3 regions of the Thermoanaerobacter ethanolicus JW 200 genome follow, and region 3 is predicted to be linked to each of the others. Evidence: riboswitches for the same ligand, from Rfam matches in the RefSeq annotation. Region 3 holds a riboswitch; each other region holds the start of a gene.
What was found. A riboswitch is a leader RNA that binds a small molecule or an ion and turns the genes downstream of it on or off. The one in region 3 is predicted to bind cyclic di-GMP.

Region 1 (6,996 bases), 1.3 Mb from region 3:
CTTTCTCCACGAGCTTCAGCATAAATCATTTTTGCGATTAAATATCTGTCAACAAGATAATTGTAATAAGCACTATTTTCATCTACTGGCACCACTAATTTTTCACCAGGATATATCAAATCGCTCCAATTCCCATTTGCCTGTTTTATGTTATTTACATCACTACCATACCATTTCGCTATTAAATACAATGATTCACCTTTTGAAACAACGTGGATTTTGTCGTAAGCGTATGCCGAAGTAATTCCTCCAAATAGCATTATAAATATCATTAAATATGCTACAGCAATTTTCAAAATTTTATTCTTCATCATGAGTTTCCTCCTTTCTATTGTTGCGCAATAGCAGGAGTTAATTCGATTACAATTATAAACTCTCGCATCAATATTGTCATCCTTTGTATTTCCCGATAATTCTCCGTTAATTAAAAATATCTCCAGAATGATATATTATAGTGGTATATTCTTAGATATACTAATCTATGGATGATTCCCATTTTTCCCAAAATTATCACCCAACATAATTTCAAATATTTCTACTATTCCTTTTTCTTTTAACTCATTATACTTCATAGCAATAAACTCATAAAAATCATATTTGTCTATTTCCCTTTCAATTTCAGAGGAAATGATTAAAAATTTATCAAAATTTATCGTTTTACTTTTCCCTACATTAAAATAAACGGAGGGCAACAGAGTAAGATCAATTTTTAAAAAATTTCTCTTCGTTTCGTAATTCATTAAAAAAGCTTTAGAACAAAGCAATTGAATGATAGATTTTAATTCTCCAATATTTCCCTCATACTGCAAAGACAAAAGTAAAGAAATTAACTCTGGATGTACAATAATATTTAAGTTTAGCCGTTTGGCTTCTTCTTTAAAAAGGTAAACAATTATCTCAATTTTCTCGTTTAGAGGCCTTCCCTCAAAAGATGGCAGTTGGATGATAACTGGTATTCGTCTCATAAAAGTTTTTAAAAGAAAAGAATCAGGTTTTTCTGTAGTAGCTGCTATAATCATTAAGTTAGCCGTTCTTTCAACAGTATCTCCTAATCTCCGATATACTCCTTTGTCAATAAGATAAAATAACATTTCTTGGCCTTCTGGAGGTAATCTGTGAACCTCGTCAAGGAATAATATCCCTTTATCAGCTTTTTCGACTAAACCTATCTTATCTACATCAGCTCCAGTATAGGCTCCTTTAACATGTCCAAACAAATGAGACATAAGAAGTTGAGGATTGTTATAGTAATCCGCACAGTTTAATACTTCAAGAGGTCCTACCCTACCATTTTGAAGACTGAATTTGTACATCATCTCTGCGAAAAAAGATTTACCAGAGCCAGGCGGTCCTATGATAAGAGTGTGGAGCCCATAAGGAGGATATAATACAGCTGCTTTGGCCTGTTCTATTTGTCCTTTGAGGCTGCCATCATGTCCTATTATATTTTCAAAAGCACATTCTTTTTCTTTCCTTAAGTTTAAAAAATCAATTAAGTCTTTTAGAAGCATTTCTTCCTTAACCTTATTCCCTAAAAAATAAGCTAATCTATTTTTTTCAATATAATACACAGGTTTTGAAATAATTTTAACTATTTTCCCTTCTCTTACAAGATGATTTAAAATAAAAGACACATTTGGTCGAGCCATTTTTAGCAATTGTGCTACTTCTTCTGTAGTGATTCCACCTTTTCTACTTATCAAAAAATTTTGAATATCAAATTCTTTACTTTTTTCTACAATAATATTATAAATTTTTTCCTTATTAGTCATATAAAACACCACCTTAATTAATAAACCTCCTACCAAAAGGCAGGAGGTTATATATAAATGTTGGTAGCCCGGCTATCATAGCAAAACTGTTGCATTAGACCCGTAGCTTTGCGTCCCCGCCTTTCGACGAGTTTGCCTTTTTCAACAAAAATTTATCTAATTTTCCTATATTACTATTTCGACATAAATATGAATTTTCCTTCTATTTTTAAAAAAGATTTTTTCTACATAATTCGTTAAATTTATACTAATTTCTAAATGTATGTGTTTTATGCATTCTTTTGTGTATCAAAAATGTGTATAAAAAATTATACACATTAAAAACTTTTATTAATTTTGTCTATATACAGTAAATTGGCATAAAAATTGCTTGAGTTTTATTATAGAAAATAAATCTTACAGAAAGGAGATGATGAATAGAAGAAAGAAACAGTTTCACTTAGCGACTAGAAGGGCTGACTTAAATTTTAAAAAATATTAAATTTTTAAGGAGGTAAGAAAAAATGAAGAACCGACAAACATTAAAAGCTTTACTGGCTTTTGTGTTAATTGTAGCTTTAATGTCGCTAAGTGGAGTATTAGTCCAAGCTCAGCCCAACTTAACAAACTTATCTGGCGACTCTCCAACAAAAAATTACTCGCCTCAAATTCAAAAAGTTTTGATGCAAGATTCTAACAAAAACAAAATCTTTGATAACTTGGAAGCAAAGCTTACTGATAAGCCTGACAGTGCGGAATTCCCTGTCATAATAACCTTCAACAAAAACATAGATGATAACGAACTATTAAATATTTCTAAATCCATTGGAAAGTTTAATATAAAGCATAAATACAAAATTATTCCAGGAGTTGCTGCTACTTTAACTAAAGGACAAATAAACGCTTTGTCAAAATTAGATATAGTAAAGCAAATTGAGTATGACGAGCCTGTATATGCGACATTAGACACTGCAACAAAATGGTTTGGCGTTACAAAAGCGAGAAGTGACTTTGGCGTAACTGGAGACAAAGATGGTAATCCTTCCTCTTACTCCAAGAATGATATAGTAATAGCAGTTATTGATACAGGTATTGATGGATCCCATGTTGACCTTGCTGGTGGCAAAATAATAGGATGGCAAGATTTTGTAAACGGTAAAACTACCCCTTACGATGATAATGGACATGGAACTCATGTAGCAAGCATTGCGGCAGGCACTGGGACAGGGAACAACCTTTATACAGGTGTTGCTCCTGGTGCAGCTTTGGTAGGAATAAAAGTACTCGATTCAAATGGAAGCGGAAGTATGAGCACTGTAACGGCAGGAATTGATTGGGCTGTTCAAAACAAAGATGTATACGGAATCAAAGTTATAAATTTAAGCCTCGGCACTTCTACAAGTTCTGATGGAACTGACTCTACCTCATTAGCAGTAAACAGCGCCGTAGATAGCGGAATTGTAGTAGTAGTTGCAGCTGGAAATTCAGGCCCTGCAAGGTACACCATAGGATCACCTGGTGCAGCAGAAAAAGCCATAACCGTTGCAGCAATGGCGGATGTAGGAGAACTTGGATTCAACCTTGCAAGCTTCTCCAGCCGTGGTCCCACAGCTGACGGAAGGATAAAACCTGACATTGCAGCACCCGGATACAATATAACTGCCGCAAAAGCAAACTCTATAAATGGTTATGTGACATACAGTGGCACAAGCATGGCAACACCTTTTGTAGCAGGTACAGTAGCCCTTATGCTCAATGCAAATATAAGCCTTGCACCACTTGATGTAAAAAATATAATAATGACTACTGCAAAAAGTTGGGGTCCTCCAAGCAAAAACATTGACTATGGTGTAGGAAGATTGGATGCATATGAAGCAATTAAAACAGCTGGAAATTTCACAGGAACTAATATATCTGTGCCAAACCATTATTATGCTAAAGATTCACTCCCTGGGTCTCGTTACAGTGACATTTGGACATTTAACGTGACAGACACATCATATCCTATTGCAATAACTTTCATAATACCTGATTGGGCAAACTATAACCCTGATTTCGATATATACCTCTATGACCCCACCGGTACTCTTGTTAAAAGTTCAACTGGAACACAAAGGCAGGAAACAATAACATATATTCCAACACAAACGGGAACCTATTATATCAAAGTATATTCATATAGAGGCAGTGGAAATTATTACTTTGATTTAAGTACGGGCGGCGGTTCACTCACCCTTTCAAATAACGATATATAAAAATTAAAGAAGTATGGTGCCGATTGGCTCCATACTTCTTTAATTTTTGCGACTTTCTACTTTATTTTCTCCTTTTTCAAGTAAAATTTTTTCGTCAAAGCAGTAGATTTCTATAGGCTCTCCTTCTAATAGTGCAAACACAACACTTTCTTTGGTTAATTTGACATTTATTTTTCTACCTTTGTATCTCACATTAAAAGAGAGCAAATTCCATTCTTTTGGCAATCTCGGCTCAAAATGCAGTTCATTTGTATAAACCCTCATTCCACCAAAACCATTCACAACTGCGCTCCATGTTCCCGCCATAGAAGCAGCATGAATTCCGTCCTTAGCATTGTCATTGTAGTCGTCCAAATCCATTCTTGCAGTCATCATAAAGTATTTATAAGCTTTGTCAGTATATCCTATTTCATTGGCTAGTATGCTAAATATAGCTGGCGACAAGGAGGAGTCGTGAGTGGTAATAGGTTCATAATAATCGTAATTCTTTTTAAGTTCATCTTTAGTAAATTTTTCTCTCTGTAAAAACATCAAAAGCAACACATCAGGCTGTTTACATATTTGATATCTATAAATATTTAGGTAATGCCAGTGCAACAAAAGTGGAAATTGATCTTGTGGTATTTCATCCCCTGTTATCCTTTCTTTATACAAAAAGCTGTCATCCTGTGGTATAATATCAAGTTCTTTTGAATAAGGAAGGTACATATTGTCAGCAGCTTTTTTCCACGCATTAATTTCTTGATCTTTTAGATTTAACTTAGAAGCAATTTTTTGGTATTTCTCAGGCACTTCTTTTTTCATTTTATTTGAAATATCATAAGCGTATTCCAAATTCATCTTTGCCATGTAATTAGTATAGGCGTTATTATCAACCAATGCAGTGTACTCATCTGGACCAGTTACACAGTTTATGCAAAATTTATTGTCTTTAAGAGGAATATACGCCCCTAAATCTTCCCAAAACCTTGCTGTCTCAAACACTATTTCACAGCCATAGTCATAAAGAAAATCCACGTCATTCGTCGCTTCTACATATCTTTTCAAAGCATAAACTATATCAGCATTTATGTGATACTGTGCCGTGCCAGCTGGAAAGTAAGCAGAACATTCAGGACCATCTATCGTTCTCCAAGGATACAAAGCTCCTTTGTGACCTAATTCCTTTGCCCTGGATCTTGCTGCATCCAAAAGATTATACCTGTACATTACCAAAGCTTTTGCAATTTCAGGCTTTGTATAAAGAAAGAAAGGCATTATATAGATATCAGAATCCCAAAAATAATGGCCTTCATAACCTTCTCCAGTCAGCCCTTTTGCTGCAATATTTGTCTTTCCATCTCTTCCGACAGATTGAAGTAGATGAAATTCATTAAAGCGTATGCCTTGCTGCAGAGCTTTATCTCCTTCTATGATTACATCAGCATCTTTCCAAAAAGAATTCAAAAATTCTTCCTGCTCTTTTTCTATCGTTTCAAAGCCGTCATTTTTGGCTTTTTCTATTTCTTCTAAAGCAAGAACAACTAATTTATTTTCATCAAAATCCTTTGAAGTGTAATAGGAAATAAATTTATTCAATGTGTATGAGGTGCCTTTTTCAGCCTCTAGATCTACAATTACTTTTACTCCATCTTCTTCTAAACTATTTGAGACTTCATATTTACTATCTCCCACTAATACATTGTCTATCGCGCAAACATAGGAGAAATTACTCTTTTGCGTCTTTTGAACAATCCACCCTTTTAAACCCTCTACACTTTTATCTATAGTCTTTAAAACCTTTCCTTTTAAATTTGACCCTACTCTTACATCTTCACTATCATTTATATTTGAAACATTTCCGTCAATAGCGGAAACAAATCTAATTTTTCCGGTAAAATTTACAGGTTCCACAGTAAAAGAAATCGCCGCTAAATGTTGTCTATTTAATGATACAATTCTCTTTATTTTTACCTCTAAAATTTTTCCTGTAGGAGATTCCCATTTTACTTTTCTTTCTACAAAACCTTTCTTCATGTCAAGTACTCTCTCATAAAAGAGGATTTTCCCTTGTAACAAATCAAACTTTTCCCCATCTACATATAATTTTATTATTTTACTATCAGCCACATTTAACATCGTCTGCCCTATTTTTGCAAAACCATATCCCCCTTCAGGGTAAACTATATCGTGTATTTCATAAAATCCATTGATATACGTCCCATTAAAAGAGGTATTTTTAGGCCCTGAATATCCTTCTTCAAAAGTTCCTCTCATTCCAATATATCCATTTGCTAAAGCAAAAATAGTTTCATTTCTGTAGTTAGTGTCTATACTAAACTGCGTCTCTCTTATAACCCAATCTTCAAAAGGGTAAATTGGTTTCTTCGTTTTGTTGGCCATATCCATCCTCCACTCTTACTTTATTCAAAATTTTAGTCGGAAACAAAGTCGTTTCCGACTAAAAACAATTTAAAACATTTACTTGCTTTCTGCAGCTTTCTTAGCTTCTTCTATCATGTTGTGATATTTATCAAGAGTTGTCTTGATATCTTTGCCTTCAAATATTATTTCTCTCAATGCTCCATTTATAGCTTTGTCCACATCAGCCCAGTATACAAGGTTTGGCCTTGGTTCTGCATGTTTTAATGCCTCATTTATAGCTTCAAAATATGGTTTCTGCCAATCTGCAACCTTACCATAAGCATCGCTTCTCATTGATGGCCATCCTAATTTAGTGACAAGCTTCTCTTGAACTTCTTTGCTCATAAGGTATTCCATAAACTTTATAGCCATCTCTTTATTAGGTGCACCAGTTGGTATTCCTATAACTTCTCCTCCTAAAACGTGGGACTCTTTAACCGGACCTGCCCAACCGTGATATGCCAAAATGTTCTTTTTGCCATACTGCTCTACAAGAACGTTTGCAGTGTAAGGCCAATTTTCAACCAAATATACACTATCTTTTGCGAGATATTCTACAGGTGTATTCCAGTCAGCTTTCTTTGAGT
Region 2 (6,996 bases), 950 kb from region 3:
GCAGTGTTTACTGATGGGAATAATACTGATTATATAAAAGGGTTAGGAGTAAGGTTAAAAACTTCTGGAAAAGAAGTTTTGGGGGTAAAAACTACTCTTGATTATCACATACAAAAGTCAGTAGAAGATGCTCTTGACAAGAATATGGTAGATGGAGCAGCAGTGGTATTAGATATAAAAACAGGTGATATACTTGCAATGGCAAGTAGGCCTAATTTTGACCAAAATAATATTCAAGCTTATTTAAATAGCTCTAACGAAGAATTTATAAACAAAGCTGTCTCAATGTATCCACCTGGCTCTATTTTTAAAATTGTAATAGCTGCTGCAGCGTTAGAATATAATAAAGTGAATTTACAGGATACTTTTTATTGCAGTGGTAGTTATGATATAAATGGAATAGTATTTCACGATTACAAAGGAGAAAGTCATGGAGTAATAAACATGGTAAAAGGTTTTGCAGTTTCCTGCAATACTACTTTTATAAAGATTGGGCAAATAACAGGGGCCAAAAATATTTTGGAGATGGCGAGAAAATTTGGAATAGAAAGTGATGATGGTCTGCCAATACCTGAGCAAATAGGGAGATTGCCTAAATTGTCTGATACTTATGGAGCAGGTATTGGGAATTTGTCAATAGGGCAAGGAGATGTGCTGATGACGCCTCTTCAAGCAGCTGATATCGCAGCGACAATAGCTAATAACGGTGTTAGGAATGTTCCACGTTTAGTGACTGCAATAGTTGATGAAGAAGGGAAAGAAATTGAAAAATTGTCTCAGAAAAAGTCTTACAGAGTGATAAGCGAAAAAACAGCCAAAATTTTAAAAGGAATGATGAGAGAAGTGGTTATTGACCAAGAAGGGACAGGAAAAAGGGCTGAGACTACCTATGGCAGTGCTGGTAAAACAGGTTCTGCTGAAGTTAGCAAGGAGCTAAATATATATCATGCTTGGTTTACAGGTTTTGTTCCTTTTGATAAGCCTAAATATGCAATTTCGATTTTTGTAAAAAATGGAGATACTGGAGGAACTAAAGCTGCCCCTCTTTTTAAAGAAATAGCGGAGGAAATAATGAAATATTGATGTACGTGCACCATTTTGTATAAACCTCATATAATAGATGTGTAATGTTGAAAAAAGGGGTGGCGGCAATGTGGGAAGTTGTTGTTGCAATTTTGGCATCAATTGTAAAGGAAATCTTAAATCTTGGTTACTTGACAAACACCAACTCTTTTCCCAATCCACTTACTCCAGAAGAGGAAAAAAAATATTTAGAAGCTTATAGAAACGGTGATGAGGAAGCGAGGAATATTTTAATAGAGAGGAACTTGAGATTGGTAGCCCATGTAGTAAAAAAATACAGTGGAACTGGTAAAGATATAGACGACTTGATATCTATTGGAACAATAGGGCTTATAAAAGCAATTTCTACTTTTGATTCCTCTAAAGGTACACATCTTGCCACATATGCAGCTAGATGTATAGAAAATGAAATACTTATGTCTATACGAGCGGAAAAAAAGATGAAAGGAGAGATTTTTTTACAGGATCCTATTGGTGTTGATAAAGAGGGCAATGAGATATCTTTGATGGATGTACTTGGCACAGAGGAAGATGAAATATCAGAGCAAGTGGAGAAAAAACTTCAAATTAAAAAGTTGTACAGTAAAATGAACAGCGTTTTAAAAAATAGAGAACGGTTAATTATAGAAATGAGGTATGGTCTGTACAATGGGAAAGTGAGGACTCAAAGAGAAATAGCAAAGATGCTTGGTATATCTCGTTCCTATGTCTCAAGGATTGAAAAGAAGGCTTTAAATAAGCTTTTTAAAGAGCTTTCCATGTAAAACTGTTTGTATTGACAGTTTATTTTTTTTTATTATATAATTTTAACAAAATGAGGTGAACATATGTATGAAAAGTTGATTCCTGATATGATAGTGGAAAATATTTATCAAATTGATTTGGATTTTTTAAAAGAAAAAGGAATTACTAGTCTTGTCTTAGATATTGACAACACATTGGTACCTCAAAAATCAAAATTTCCTGATAAACAAACTATCGAATGGTTGGAAAAAATGAAAGAAGAAGGATTTAAAATTTGCCTTATTTCAAATAACACTAAAAGGCGAGTGAATGAATTTAAAGAAAAAGTTGGTGTACCTGGAATAGCTTGGGCTATTAAACCGAGAAAAGGAGCTTTTAAAAAGGCTTTAAAGATTTTAGATGCTAAGCCTAATGAGACTGCTTTGATAGGAGACCAAATATTTACTGATATTTTTGGGGGAAAAAGAGCAGGCTTATATACTATTTTAGTAAAGCCTTTATCGAAAGAGGAATTAGGATGGACTAAGCTTATGAGAAGGGCGGAAAGACATGTACTTAAAAGGATTGAGAGATATGGAGATTAATTCAAGTACTAAATTGTATGGTCTTATAGGTCATCCTGTAGAACATAGTTTATCCCCTTTAATACATAACTACGCTTTTAAGTCTTTAAATTTAAATTGTGTCTACACTGCTTTTGACGTTTTGCCAGAAAAACTTGAAGATGCAGTAAAAGGAGCCAAAGCTTTAGGAATAAAAGGATTTAATGTGACTGTACCTCATAAAGAGAAAATAATTAAATACCTAGATGTGGTCTCAGAAGAAGCATTAAAAATTGGCGCAGTCAATACTGTAGTCAATGAAGGAGGAATATTAAAAGGATATAATACGGATGTCTATGGCTTTATAGACTCATTAACAGAAGTAGGAGAAAAAATTGAAGGGAGGAAAGCTGTTGTTTTAGGAGCTGGTGGGGCTTCTAAGGCAGTTTGTGTCGCTCTTGCTCTAAAAGGGATAGATTCGATAATAATTGCCAATAGAAGTGTTGAAAGAGCAAAAGATTTGTCAGAATATATTAAAAGGGAATTTAAGGTTCAGTGCGATTACTGTAGTATAAATGAAGTAGAAGAAATACCAGAAATAGCCATGCTTGTTAATACTACAAGCATGGGAATGTATCCAAATGTGGAAGATTCACCTGTTAGCGAAAGAGTGGTTTCAAAAGCTAAATTTGTATATGACCTTATTTACAACCCTTTTGAAACTACTTTTTTAAAACATGCGAAAAAGAATGGAATAAAGTATTCTAATGGACTTTTTATGCTACTTAATCAAGCTAATTATTCTTTCAAGTTGTGGACAGGGGAATTTTTCGACAAAAATTTGGTATACATGTATTTAAAAGAAGGAATTACGCATAATTTGTAGAATATTTTATAAAGAGTAGATGAAGTGAGGCTATATGTGGGCACTTTATGCCTCACGGATACAGTAGTGCAACCGGCTTATGTCGGCTTTATTATTTTTGGAGGTATATTTTATGGCCAAAAAAAAGCTAGGAGAGCTTTTAGTTGAGGTAGGGCTTATAACAGAAGAACAACTAAAGCACGCAATAGAAGTTCAGAGCAAAACAGGAGAAAAGTTAGGAAAAGTTCTCATTAAATTGGGGTATGTTACAGAAAGCCAAATACTAGAGGCTTTAGAATTTCAATTAGGTATTCCACATGTAGATTTGCAAAAATACTATATTGACCCAGATGTGGCAAAATTAATTCCCGAAGCTGTTGCTAAAAGACATACTATTATTCCTATAAAAAAAGATGAAGATGGTATATTGGTAGCAATGGCAGACCCTCTGAATATTTTTGCACTAGATGATGTGAGAATCATTACGAAACAAAATGTAAAGCCTTTAATTGCTTCTGAAGGAAGCATCTTAAAAGCCATAGATAGAATTTACGGAAGAGAACAGGCAGAAAAAGCAGTACAGGATTTTAAAAAGGAGTTTCAAAGTGAAAGTCAAGAAGAGCTGCCAGATGAGATTCTTGAAGAAGTACAAAACGCGCCTGCTGTACGCTTTGTAAATTCTATAATTGAGCAGGCAATAAAAAATAAGGCTTCAGATATTCACATTGAACCTACTGAAAAAGACCTTAGAATTCGATTTAGGATAGATGGACAATTAACAGAAGCTATGAGGACTATAAAAAGTACCCATGCCCCTGTTGTGACAAGAGTAAAAATTATGGCTAATATGAACATCGCTGAAAGAAGACTTCCTCAAGATGGCAGATTTGATTTTACTACAGGTGGTAAAAATATTGACATAAGAGTTTCTTCGTTGCCCACTGTTTTTGGAGAGAAATTGGTATTGAGGCTTTTAGACAAGGAAAATTTTATAATGACAAAGGAGCAATTAGGTTTTGAAGAAGAGGATCTGGTGCTCTTTGATAAACTTATCAAAAGGCCTAATGGCATTGTGCTTTTGACTGGTCCTACAGGTAGTGGGAAAACCACCACTCTTTATGCAATGCTGAGAGAGCTTAACAAACCCAATGTTAATATAATAACTGTTGAGGACCCTGTTGAGTATTCCCTTGAGGGAATAAACCAGGTACAAGTTAATGAAAAGGCAGGCCTTACCTTTGCGACTGCTCTTAGGTCAATTTTGAGGCAAGACCCTGATATAATTATGATTGGAGAAATTAGAGATACTGAAACTGCTGAGATAGCTATTCGCTCTGCCATAACAGGGCACTTAGTCCTTTCCACTTTGCATACAAATGATGCGGCGGGAGCGGTGACTAGGCTTATAGATATGGGTATAGAGCCTTATCTTGTGTCTTCTTCTGTAGTAGGGGTTATTGCTCAGAGATTGGCGAGAAAAATATGTGATAACTGTAGAATTTCTTATAAAGCTTCCAAAGGCGAAAAAGAGCTATTGGGAATTTCAGAAAATGAAGACATTACTTTATACAAGGGGAGAGGGTGCCCTGTTTGTAATAAAACAGGCTATAGGGGAAGAATTCCTATATATGAGATAATGACTGTTACTTCTGATATTAGAGAGCTTATAAATGCTAAGGTTTCCTCTGATGTTATTGGAGCTCAGGCTGTAAAAAATGGCATGAAAACTTTACGAGAAAGTGCTAAAAGACTTGTATTACAAGGAAAAACTACAATTGATGAAATGATAAGACTAACTTACGAGGAATGAGGGATATGGATACAAAGGAACTTTTAAAATTAGTAGTTGAAAGAAAAGCTTCAGACTTGCATATAACGGTTGGAGTACCTCCAGTTCTTAGAATTAATGGCTATTTAGAAAAATTAGAAGGGGAGCCTTTTACCCCTGGGCAGACTGAAGAAATAGTTAAGGATTTATTGACAAGTGAGCAATTGAAAAAGTTAGAACAAAATGGAGATATTGATTTGTCCTATTCAGTTACAGGATTAGGAAGGTTTAGAATAAATGTATACAAACAAAGGGGAAGTTATAGCCTTGCAATAAGGTCTGTAGCTTTGAGAATACCTACAATAGAGGAATTGGGACTTCCTCCAATGCTTAAAGACTTAGCTTTAAAGGCAAGAGGGCTTATATTGGTAACAGGACCTACTGGCAGTGGTAAATCTACTACACTGGCTGCGATGGTGGATTGGATAAACTCTAAAAGGACTTGTCATATTCTCACATTGGAAGACCCTATAGAATATTTACATAAACACAACAAAAGCATAGTAAATCAAAGAGAGATTGGGCATGATGCGGCATCTTACGCTTCAGCTTTAAGGGCTGCTTTAAGGGAGGACCCGGATGTTATATTAGTGGGAGAGATGAGGGATTTAGAAACCATCCAAATTGCTATAACTGCTGCTGAGACAGGCCATCTTGTTTTGTCCACTCTTCACACAATAGGAGCCGTTAAGACGATCGATAGGATTATTGATGTTTTTCCTCCCCATCAGCAGCAGCAGATAAAAATTCAGCTTTCAAATGTTTTAGAGGGAATTATTTCTCAACAGCTTATACCTAAAAAGGACAACAGCGGCAGAGTAGTTGCGACAGAAGTGATGATTGCTACTCCTGCTATAAGAAATCTCATAAGAGAAGGGAAGACTTTCCAGATACAGTCGGCAGTTCAAACAGGTAGCAAGTTTGGAATGATGACAATGGATATGTCTATTTTACATCTGTTAAAAAGAGGAGTTATTTCTTTGGAGGATGCATTGACCTATTGTGTGGACCAGGAGAATTTTTCTCGCATGATATAGAGGTGATTATATGCCGTTGTATGCATATAGGGCAAGGGATATGGGAGGAAATCTCGTTACAGGGACTTTGGAAGTTGATTCAAAGGCTCAGTGCATTGATGTTTTAAAGCAAAAAAATTATTATATAATTGACATCAAAGAAGAAGTTGTAAAACAGGACATATTAGATTTTGGCTCTTTTAAAAAGGTAAAGATAAAAGATATTGCTGTTTTTTGTAGACAATTTGCTACTTTAATAAATGCAGGTATACCCATCGTGACGGCTTTGGCCACTATTAAGGAGCAAGTGGAGAATAAAAGGCTAAAAAGAGCTATAAGCGAAGTTTATGAGGAAGTTCAAAAGGGAAGGACTTTGTCTGATGCAATGAAAAAATACGGAGATGTTTTTCCTATGCTTCTTTATAACATGGTGGAAGTAGGGGAAGTGAGTGGAACTCTTGATAAAGTAATGAATGAAATGGCGGACCACTATGAGAAGGAAAATGAATTAAATCAAAAAGTAAAGTCTGCTTTGACTTATCCTCTTATTGTATCTGTTGTAGCTGTATTAGTTGTTATTTTTCTTTTGACAAATGTTTTACCTATTTTTGTAGGTATGTTTAAAAATGCTGGAGTTCAGTTGCCTCTTCCCACTCGAATACTTATTGCTATAAGCAGTTCTATATCTCAATATTGGTACTTTTACACAGGAGTAATTTTGGTGATTTCTTATTCGATTTCGAGTTTTTTGAAGACACCTGAAGGAAGGCGCATTTATGACAGAATGCTTTTAAACATGCCAATCTTTGGCCCTCTAAACAAAAAGATTTTAATTTCCAGGTTTACAAGGACTTTAGGAACATTGATAAGTGCTGGTGTACCGCTTATGAAGGCAATGGAAGTAGTAGAAAAAGTTGT
Region 3 (6,996 bases):
ATTATTTCTTCGACTCCTTGAGCTTGTTCCTTTGTTGCCTGCGTGACCTGAGCCGCTTGATTTGTTACATTCTCTACTGCTTGTACTATGTTTTGCCCTTGGGTTGCCTGCTCTTTCACCGCTGTACTAATCTGACGTACTTGCTCCCTTGCACTCGCTACTCCTTTTATTATTTCTTCGACTCCTTGGGTTTGTTCCTTTGTCGCTAAAGCAACTTGTTCTGCTTGATTTGTTACATTCTCTACTGCTTGTACTATGTTTTGCCCTTGGGTTGCCTGCTCTTTCACCGCTGTACTAATCTGACGTACCTGCTCCCTTGCACTCGCTACTCCTTTTATTATTTCTTCAACTCCTTGAGTTTGTTCCTTTGTTGCCTGCGTGATCTGCGTTGCCTGTTCAGAAACTACCTTCATGGAATCCAGTACTTTAGCACTTCCTTTATTCTGTTCCTCTGTAGCTACAGCAATCTGCCGAATTTCCGCATTCATGTTTTCAATACCACCAATAATCTCTTCAATTACTTTACGCATCTCATCACTCAGCTTTGTTCCATACTCTACTTTTTCCGTTCCTACCTCAATTGCTTTTATGGCTTGAGCGGTTTCGCCTTGAATACCTCTTATAAGTGCAGAAATTTCTTTAGTTGCGGCAGCCGTCCTTTCAGCAAGTTTCCTTACTTCATCAGCAACAACAGCAAAGCCTTTCCCATGTTCACCTGCTCTAGCAGCTTCTATGGCAGCATTTAATGCAAGCAAATTAGTCTGTTCTGCAATGTCGTCAATAACTTCAATAATGCTTCCAATTTTTTCTTAACTTTTTCCAAGATTATTGATTACATCTCCCGCATGAGAAATGACCGATGATATTTCTTTAATTGCAGAAAGAGTATCATCTACTGCTTTTTGTCCGATTTTTGCTTCGTTTTGCAACGTATCACTTAGTTTATTAATATTTTGAGCATTATTAGCAACTTGATTTATTGAAGAAACCATGTTTTCAATAATGCCATATGTTTCTAATGCTGAGTTTTGCAGTTGTTCTGCATTACCTGCTACTCCTTTTATAGATTTCCCCATCTCTTCAATCGAAGCCGATATTTCTTCTACAGCACTTGCTGTAATCTCTGCGTTCCCTGATACCTGATTTATAGATGCAATCATCTCTTGTATCGCTGCTGCTGCTTCTTCAGCAGAGCCCTTTAAACTTTCTGCATTACCTGCTACCCCTTTTATGGACTTCCCCATCTCTTCAATCGAAGCCGATATTTCTTCTACAGCACTTGCTGTAATCTCTGCGTTCCCTGATACCTGATTTATAGATGCAATCATCTCTTGTATCGCTGCTGCTGCTTCTTCAGCAGAGCCCTTTAAACTTTCTGCATTACCTGCTACCCCTTTTATAGATTTCCCCATCTCTTCAATCGAAGCCGATATTTCTTCTACAGCACTTGCTGTAATCTCTGCGTTCCCTGATACCTGATTTATAGATGCAATCATCTCTTGTATCGCTGCTGCTGCTTCTTCAGCAGAGCCCTTTAAACTTTCTGCATTACCTGCTACCCCTTTTATAGATTTCCCCATCTCTTCAATCGAAGCCGATATTTCTTCTACAGCACTTGCTGTAATCTCTGCGTTCCCTGATACCTGATTTATAGATGCAATCATCTCTTGTATCGCTGCTGCTGCTTCTTCAGCAGAGCCATTTAAACTTTCTGCATTACCTGCTACCCCTTTTATAGATTTCCCCATCTCTTCAATCGAAGCCGATATTTCTTCTACAGCACTTGCTGTAATCTCTGCGTTCCCTGATACCTGCTGAACACTGGTAGCTATTTCCCCTATTGAACTATTTGAGTACTCTATGACTTTTGTTAATTGTTCCACATTTTTTGTTACACTATCAATTGAATTTGATAATTCTTCTGCCATACTATTAGTAGATTTGATATCAGAAAATTGCTCAATTGTTATTTTTGCAATCTGTTCCGTAATATTAGATAAATATCCCATTTTTTCATCAAACGCTTTAGCAGAATTTATTGCTATATGCACATTTTTGGAAAGTCCTGAACTCTCAATGAATTTCATAGCTATACTTTTTTTGAATCCCATAAACTATTTCCTCCTTATTTGTTTATTAAGTTTTATACATGTTATTTTTCTGACTGTTCAAAATCTATCTTGGAAACTCTTTTGCTGCCCACCATCTTTGCGATTCCTACCACATCTAATATACAGGCTACACTCCCATCACCTAAAATTGTTGCTCCTGAAAAACCTTCTACTTTACCAACATATGAGCCAAGTGGTTTAACAACAATTTCCTGATTACCAACCAATTCATCTACCACAAGGCCAAATCGCTTTTCAGCAACTCCCAAGACTACTATAAAGATGTTTTTCTTTCTTTCTGGTCGCAAAATATTGAAGTAATCATGAAGCCATATGAGTGGCAGAACTTTTCCCCTAATTACAGCCACCGCTTGCCCTTTTACATATTCAATTTCGTCTTCAGGTTTTCGAACTATTTCAAGTACATTACTCATAGGAATTGCATAAGTCTCTCTATTTATCTTGACCAATAACCCTGTAAGTATAGCTAAGGTAAGAGGCAGCTTGAGTATAAATTTTGTACCTTCTCCCTGTTTTGTCTCTATATCAATAATTCCATTTAACTTGTCTATACGACTTCGTACTATATCCATTCCTACTCCACGACCTGAAATATCCGTGACCGTTTGAGAAGTTGAAAAACCTGTATAGAAAATAAGATTAATAATTTCATGTTCAGACAAAGATTCAGCTTCTTGTGCTGTAAGAATTTGCTTCTTTGTAGCAGTTTCTTTCACTTTTTTTAAATCAATTCCACGGCCATCATCTTCCACTGTAATCACAACATGATTTTCTTGGTGAAAAGCACTAATGCGTAAAACACCTTTTGAAGTTTTTCCAGCCTTTACTCGCTTTTCTGGCGTTTCAATTCCATGATCAATAGCATTTCTAATAAGGTGGATTAAAGGATCAGTTATATCTTCTATAATTGATCTATCCATTTCCGTTTCTCCACCCTCAAGAATCAATTCAACTTCCTTGTTTAAAGATTCAGACAAATCTCTCACCATGCGTGGGAAACGGTTAAACAATTGCTGAATTGGCAACATCCGAGTTTTCATGACGTCCTCTTGAAGCTCACTAATTATTCTTGAAACATGATTTGATATTTCCAAAAGTTCTTCAACCGTATTATCTGAGGTATATCGGTTATGTAATGCATTTCCAACTTGAGCAATTCTTGTTTGCTCAATTACCAGCTCCCCTACCAAATTCATCATTTTCTCAAGCTTCTCTACGTCTACTCGAACAGTTTGACTAATTTTCCTCTCAATGCCGTTATCCTTGTTTAAGATACTGTCGTTGCGCTCTTCTTTTTTGTTTTCTGTTATAGCAAGTTGATGTTGTAACACGTCTGTATCATACGGATAGACTTTTATACTATCAACATCCATCAGCTCATTATGTGCTTTCGTTTCAATTGTCTTCGCATCTAGTTGGGTTATTACAAGATACGAAACTTTGCTTATTTCGGCATCATCTTGAATTTCTAATATATTTGGTTCAGTTCCAATTACAGTCCCTATTTCATTAAAATAGTTATATATTAAATAAACACGGGCCAATTTCATAAGGCTATCATTGGAAATTTTTACTTCACATAACCAGCAATTTAATCCTGCTTTTATTGCTTGTTCAATCTGTATTTGCTGGTTTATGTCAAGTGCAAATATTGTATTTACATTACTTTGGTCTATATTTTTAACTATAATATCCTTTTTTTCTGTGGTATTTTCGTTTTGATTATATTCACCGGAGAGTACTTTATTTAACTCACCTAAAACAGAAGATATATCTGTTTTAATGTCATTTCTGTCAGATAAGAAGTCTCTTTTTAGCAATCTCAAATTATCCAAGCATTGAAAAAGAATATTTATGACTGGTTTTGTGGCTTTAAGGCGATGGTTTCGTATTTTATCTAATACATTTTCCATTTCATGAGTCAAAATCTTCATTTTTTCAAACCCTATTGCTGATGAAGAACCTTTGAGTGTATGGGCTACTCGGAATATTTTTTGTATTACTTCTGGTGTTTCACCATTTTGTTCTAATTCTAAAATGCCTTCTTCGAGAAGTTGTAATTGTTCTTCAACCTCATCAAGAAATGCCCCTATCATCTCTGGATTATCATATATTCCAGCCATGTTACACCCCCTTTCTTCTATTCGTAAAGAACCTTGTCAATTTTTAAAATACTAACAACACCACTATCAGTAATTCCTATACCTTCAAAATAGCTACCATCAATTCCAGCAACCATTTCAGGAGGTGGTTGAACGTCTGAAAATTTGATAACTTGGTTTACTCTATCAACTATTATGCCAACCATTTCATCTCTGCTTTTTAATACAACTATACGAGTTGATTTAGTAGTCGAATAATTGTTAAGTCCAAATCTTTTATGTAAATTAACAACAGGGACAATTTTGCCACGCAGATTTATGACTCCTTCTAAAAATGGTTTACTGTTATGAACTACAGTAATTTTCTGCATTTTTATGATTTCATAAATATCGCTAATTTTTAATGCATACCTTTCGTTGTCCAATTCATATACAACATATTGAATATCTAATAGCTCGTTCAAATTGTTACCTCCTTCTAAAAATATTTTTTATCCTTACGTACCCCTAAAGTTATAATTTACTCAAAGTTTGAATAACATAGTCTTCTTTAAATGGTTTTACAATAAAACCTTTTGCGCCAAACATAACAGCCTCCTTAACATATAATTCCTGTCCTAGAGCTGAAATCATAACAACTTTTGCATTAGGGTCAAAAGCCCTTATTTCTTTTAATGCTTGCACCCCATCCATTTCAGGCATTGTAATGTCCATTGTTACTATATCAGGTTTCAATTCTTTATATTTTTCAATTGCAACAACACCGTTTTCAGCTTCTCCGACCACTTCAAATCCATTTTTTTTAAGTAAAGTTTTTAGTATCATTCTCATAAAAGTTGCATCATCAACAATAAGTACTTTTTTCATTTTTTTACCTCCCTTATTAGGGTGCCGTTAAAAGTTTTTACTCTTAAAGTAGTCTTTATCTTGTTGCTACCTTGATTTTTGGGACTTTCATTTTTATTCTCTTGAAAACCTTCTTAAATCTTCGCCTGAATTTCTGTCAAGGTTGAGAACTCGTTCATTCCAGGTTTAGTAAAATTTCAATGGCTCATTTTATAATTTTGCTAAAGGGTGGAAATCATTCATATGAACATATGTTTTACATATAACTTTTTATACTATCGCTTATCTTAAAAAATAGAAACCTAATATACCAAAACAGGCAATTGTTCGGATTGCCTGTTTTAAACTTAAATTTACAAATTGGCAACCCAGCCGTCATAGTATTTGCATACTGTAGACCTGTGGCTTTGCGCCCTTGCCTTTTTCAATATATTATTTAATATATTTAGTATGTATTTACATTCTTTAGAAGTTATTTTAAAATCTTTTAGATATTTTTAAATTATAACTTCTACACAGCAAAGCAGTGGCATATACTTCGTTAGTAAAAGTTTTATTTTTACATTATTACTCACTAAAATACCGTATTCGACAAAAAAATCGTTTTTCCTTCTTCACAAATAAAAAAATTTTAAAAAATCAGAATTTTTAATCGTCAATTTACTTATTAATAAGTTTATAGCATTGTTTTCCAATGTTCCTAAAACTATATCTCAAATGAATTGGATTTATGTCAATATAGTAGACACAAAAACTCGAAATTTTTATGCTGACTTTTTAATTAAATCCTCAAATTGTTGCGGAGTCATATACCCTATACTACTATGTAGTCTCTTTCTATTATACCAAGATTCAATATACTCAAATATGGCAAGTCTGGCAGTATCAAAATCATGGTAAGTAGCTAAATTTACTTCTTCTTTTTTTTAAAGAAGCATGAAAAGATTCTATACATGCATTATCATAAGGGCATCCTTTGTGACTAAATGAGTGTTTTATGTTGCCTTTGGATAATATATATTCTTGAAATTTGGTGCTTGTATACTGTGAACCTAAATCACTATGGAGTATAAGCTCCTCCTGTGGCTTTTGAGCATTATAGGCATTTTCTACAGCACGAATAGCAAGCTCTGTATCCATCGTTTTAGAAAACGCATAGCCAATGACTTTCTTGGTATAAAGATCTATTACTGTCGCAAGGTAACACCATTTGTCCTTAACAGTATAAATATATGTTATATCAGTAACCCACTTTTGATTAATTGTAGTGGTAGAAAAATCCCTGTTGTCATTTTTCAAATTAATTTAGCCCAAAACCGATAAAATTTTTCAGATTAAATAATCTTGTGATAAAATTAATGCTAAAGGAATTTAAAAAAATTTTTTCAGATTCCTTTAGCATTAATTTTAATTGGAGAGGTTACTTATGCAAATAATTTTCCATGTTGATAACATTGAAGGATATTTACATAAAGGTAAAGATTACAATTTTCCTGCCCCACCAGATAGATGTCCTTATCCCGATTGCAAGTGTAAAGTAAAACTAAAAAAGCACGGGTTTTATTACCGTTACTATTTAGACGGATCCAATTGTATAAAAATAGCTATAAGAAGATACATATGCCCTGTGTGTAAAAGGACTCTTTCCTACCTTCCTGATTTCTGTATTCCTCATTTTCAGTATTCTTTCAATATGATTGTAAAGTCTTTAAAAGAGACACTTACAAGAGAAAAAACTCTCAGTTCTTTCATAAGTGGGTTAAAAAGAAACTTCCCTACCATACTATTTTCAAGACAGCATATATATTTTTACACCAAAAGGATAATGAATAATTTAAGTTTTATCATATACGGATTAAGGCAAATAAACCCTTACATAAAGTTATCTGAGACTGACTCACAAAGAGAGAGGGCCA

Region 1: linked by a shared signal. The riboswitch ahead of EB239_RS06715 (sigma 54-interacting transcriptional regulator) and the one ahead of EB239_RS13445 (response regulator) in region 3 are both predicted to bind cyclic di-GMP.
Region 2: linked by a shared signal. The riboswitch ahead of gspE (type II secretion system ATPase GspE) and the one ahead of EB239_RS13445 (response regulator) in region 3 are both predicted to bind cyclic di-GMP.

Annotation. Positions count from the first base shown of each region.
Region 1 covers NZ_CP033580.1:1,364,816-1,371,811, reverse strand. Annotated here, with positions in the region: gene EB239_RS06720 (cell wall hydrolase) at 1-311, opposite strand, end outside; gene EB239_RS06715 (sigma 54-interacting transcriptional regulator) at 480-1,772, opposite strand; cyclic di-GMP riboswitch class I at 1,832-1,919, opposite strand; gene EB239_RS06710 (S8 family serine peptidase) at 2,276-4,006, shown strand; gene EB239_RS06705 (glycoside hydrolase family 65 protein) at 4,046-6,388, opposite strand; gene EB239_RS06700 (sugar ABC transporter substrate-binding protein) at 6,467-6,996, opposite strand, start outside.
Region 2 covers NZ_CP033580.1:1,759,308-1,766,303, forward strand. Annotated here, with positions in the region: gene EB239_RS08745 (peptidoglycan D,D-transpeptidase FtsI family protein) at 1-1,083, shown strand, start outside; gene sigK (RNA polymerase sporulation sigma factor SigK) at 1,152-1,847, shown strand; gene EB239_RS08755 (YqeG family HAD IIIA-type phosphatase) at 1,911-2,411, shown strand; gene aroE (shikimate dehydrogenase) at 2,401-3,255, shown strand; cyclic di-GMP riboswitch class II at 3,259-3,341, shown strand; gene gspE (type II secretion system ATPase GspE) at 3,368-5,044, shown strand; gene EB239_RS08770 (type IV pilus twitching motility protein PilT) at 5,050-6,099, shown strand; gene EB239_RS08775 (type II secretion system F family protein) at 6,110-6,996, shown strand, end outside.
Region 3 covers NZ_CP033580.1:2,705,783-2,712,778, forward strand. Annotated here, with positions in the region: gene EB239_RS15390 (methyl-accepting chemotaxis protein) at 1-803, opposite strand, end outside; gene EB239_RS15395 (methyl-accepting chemotaxis protein) at 810-2,111, opposite strand; gene EB239_RS13435 (chemotaxis protein CheA) at 2,153-4,255, opposite strand; gene EB239_RS13440 (chemotaxis protein CheW) at 4,273-4,698, opposite strand; gene EB239_RS13445 (response regulator) at 4,748-5,101, opposite strand; cyclic di-GMP riboswitch class I at 5,440-5,510, opposite strand; partial or broken gene EB239_RS13455 (IS3 family transposase) at 5,845-6,364, opposite strand; gene EB239_RS13460 (DUF6431 domain-containing protein) at 6,507-6,996, shown strand, end outside.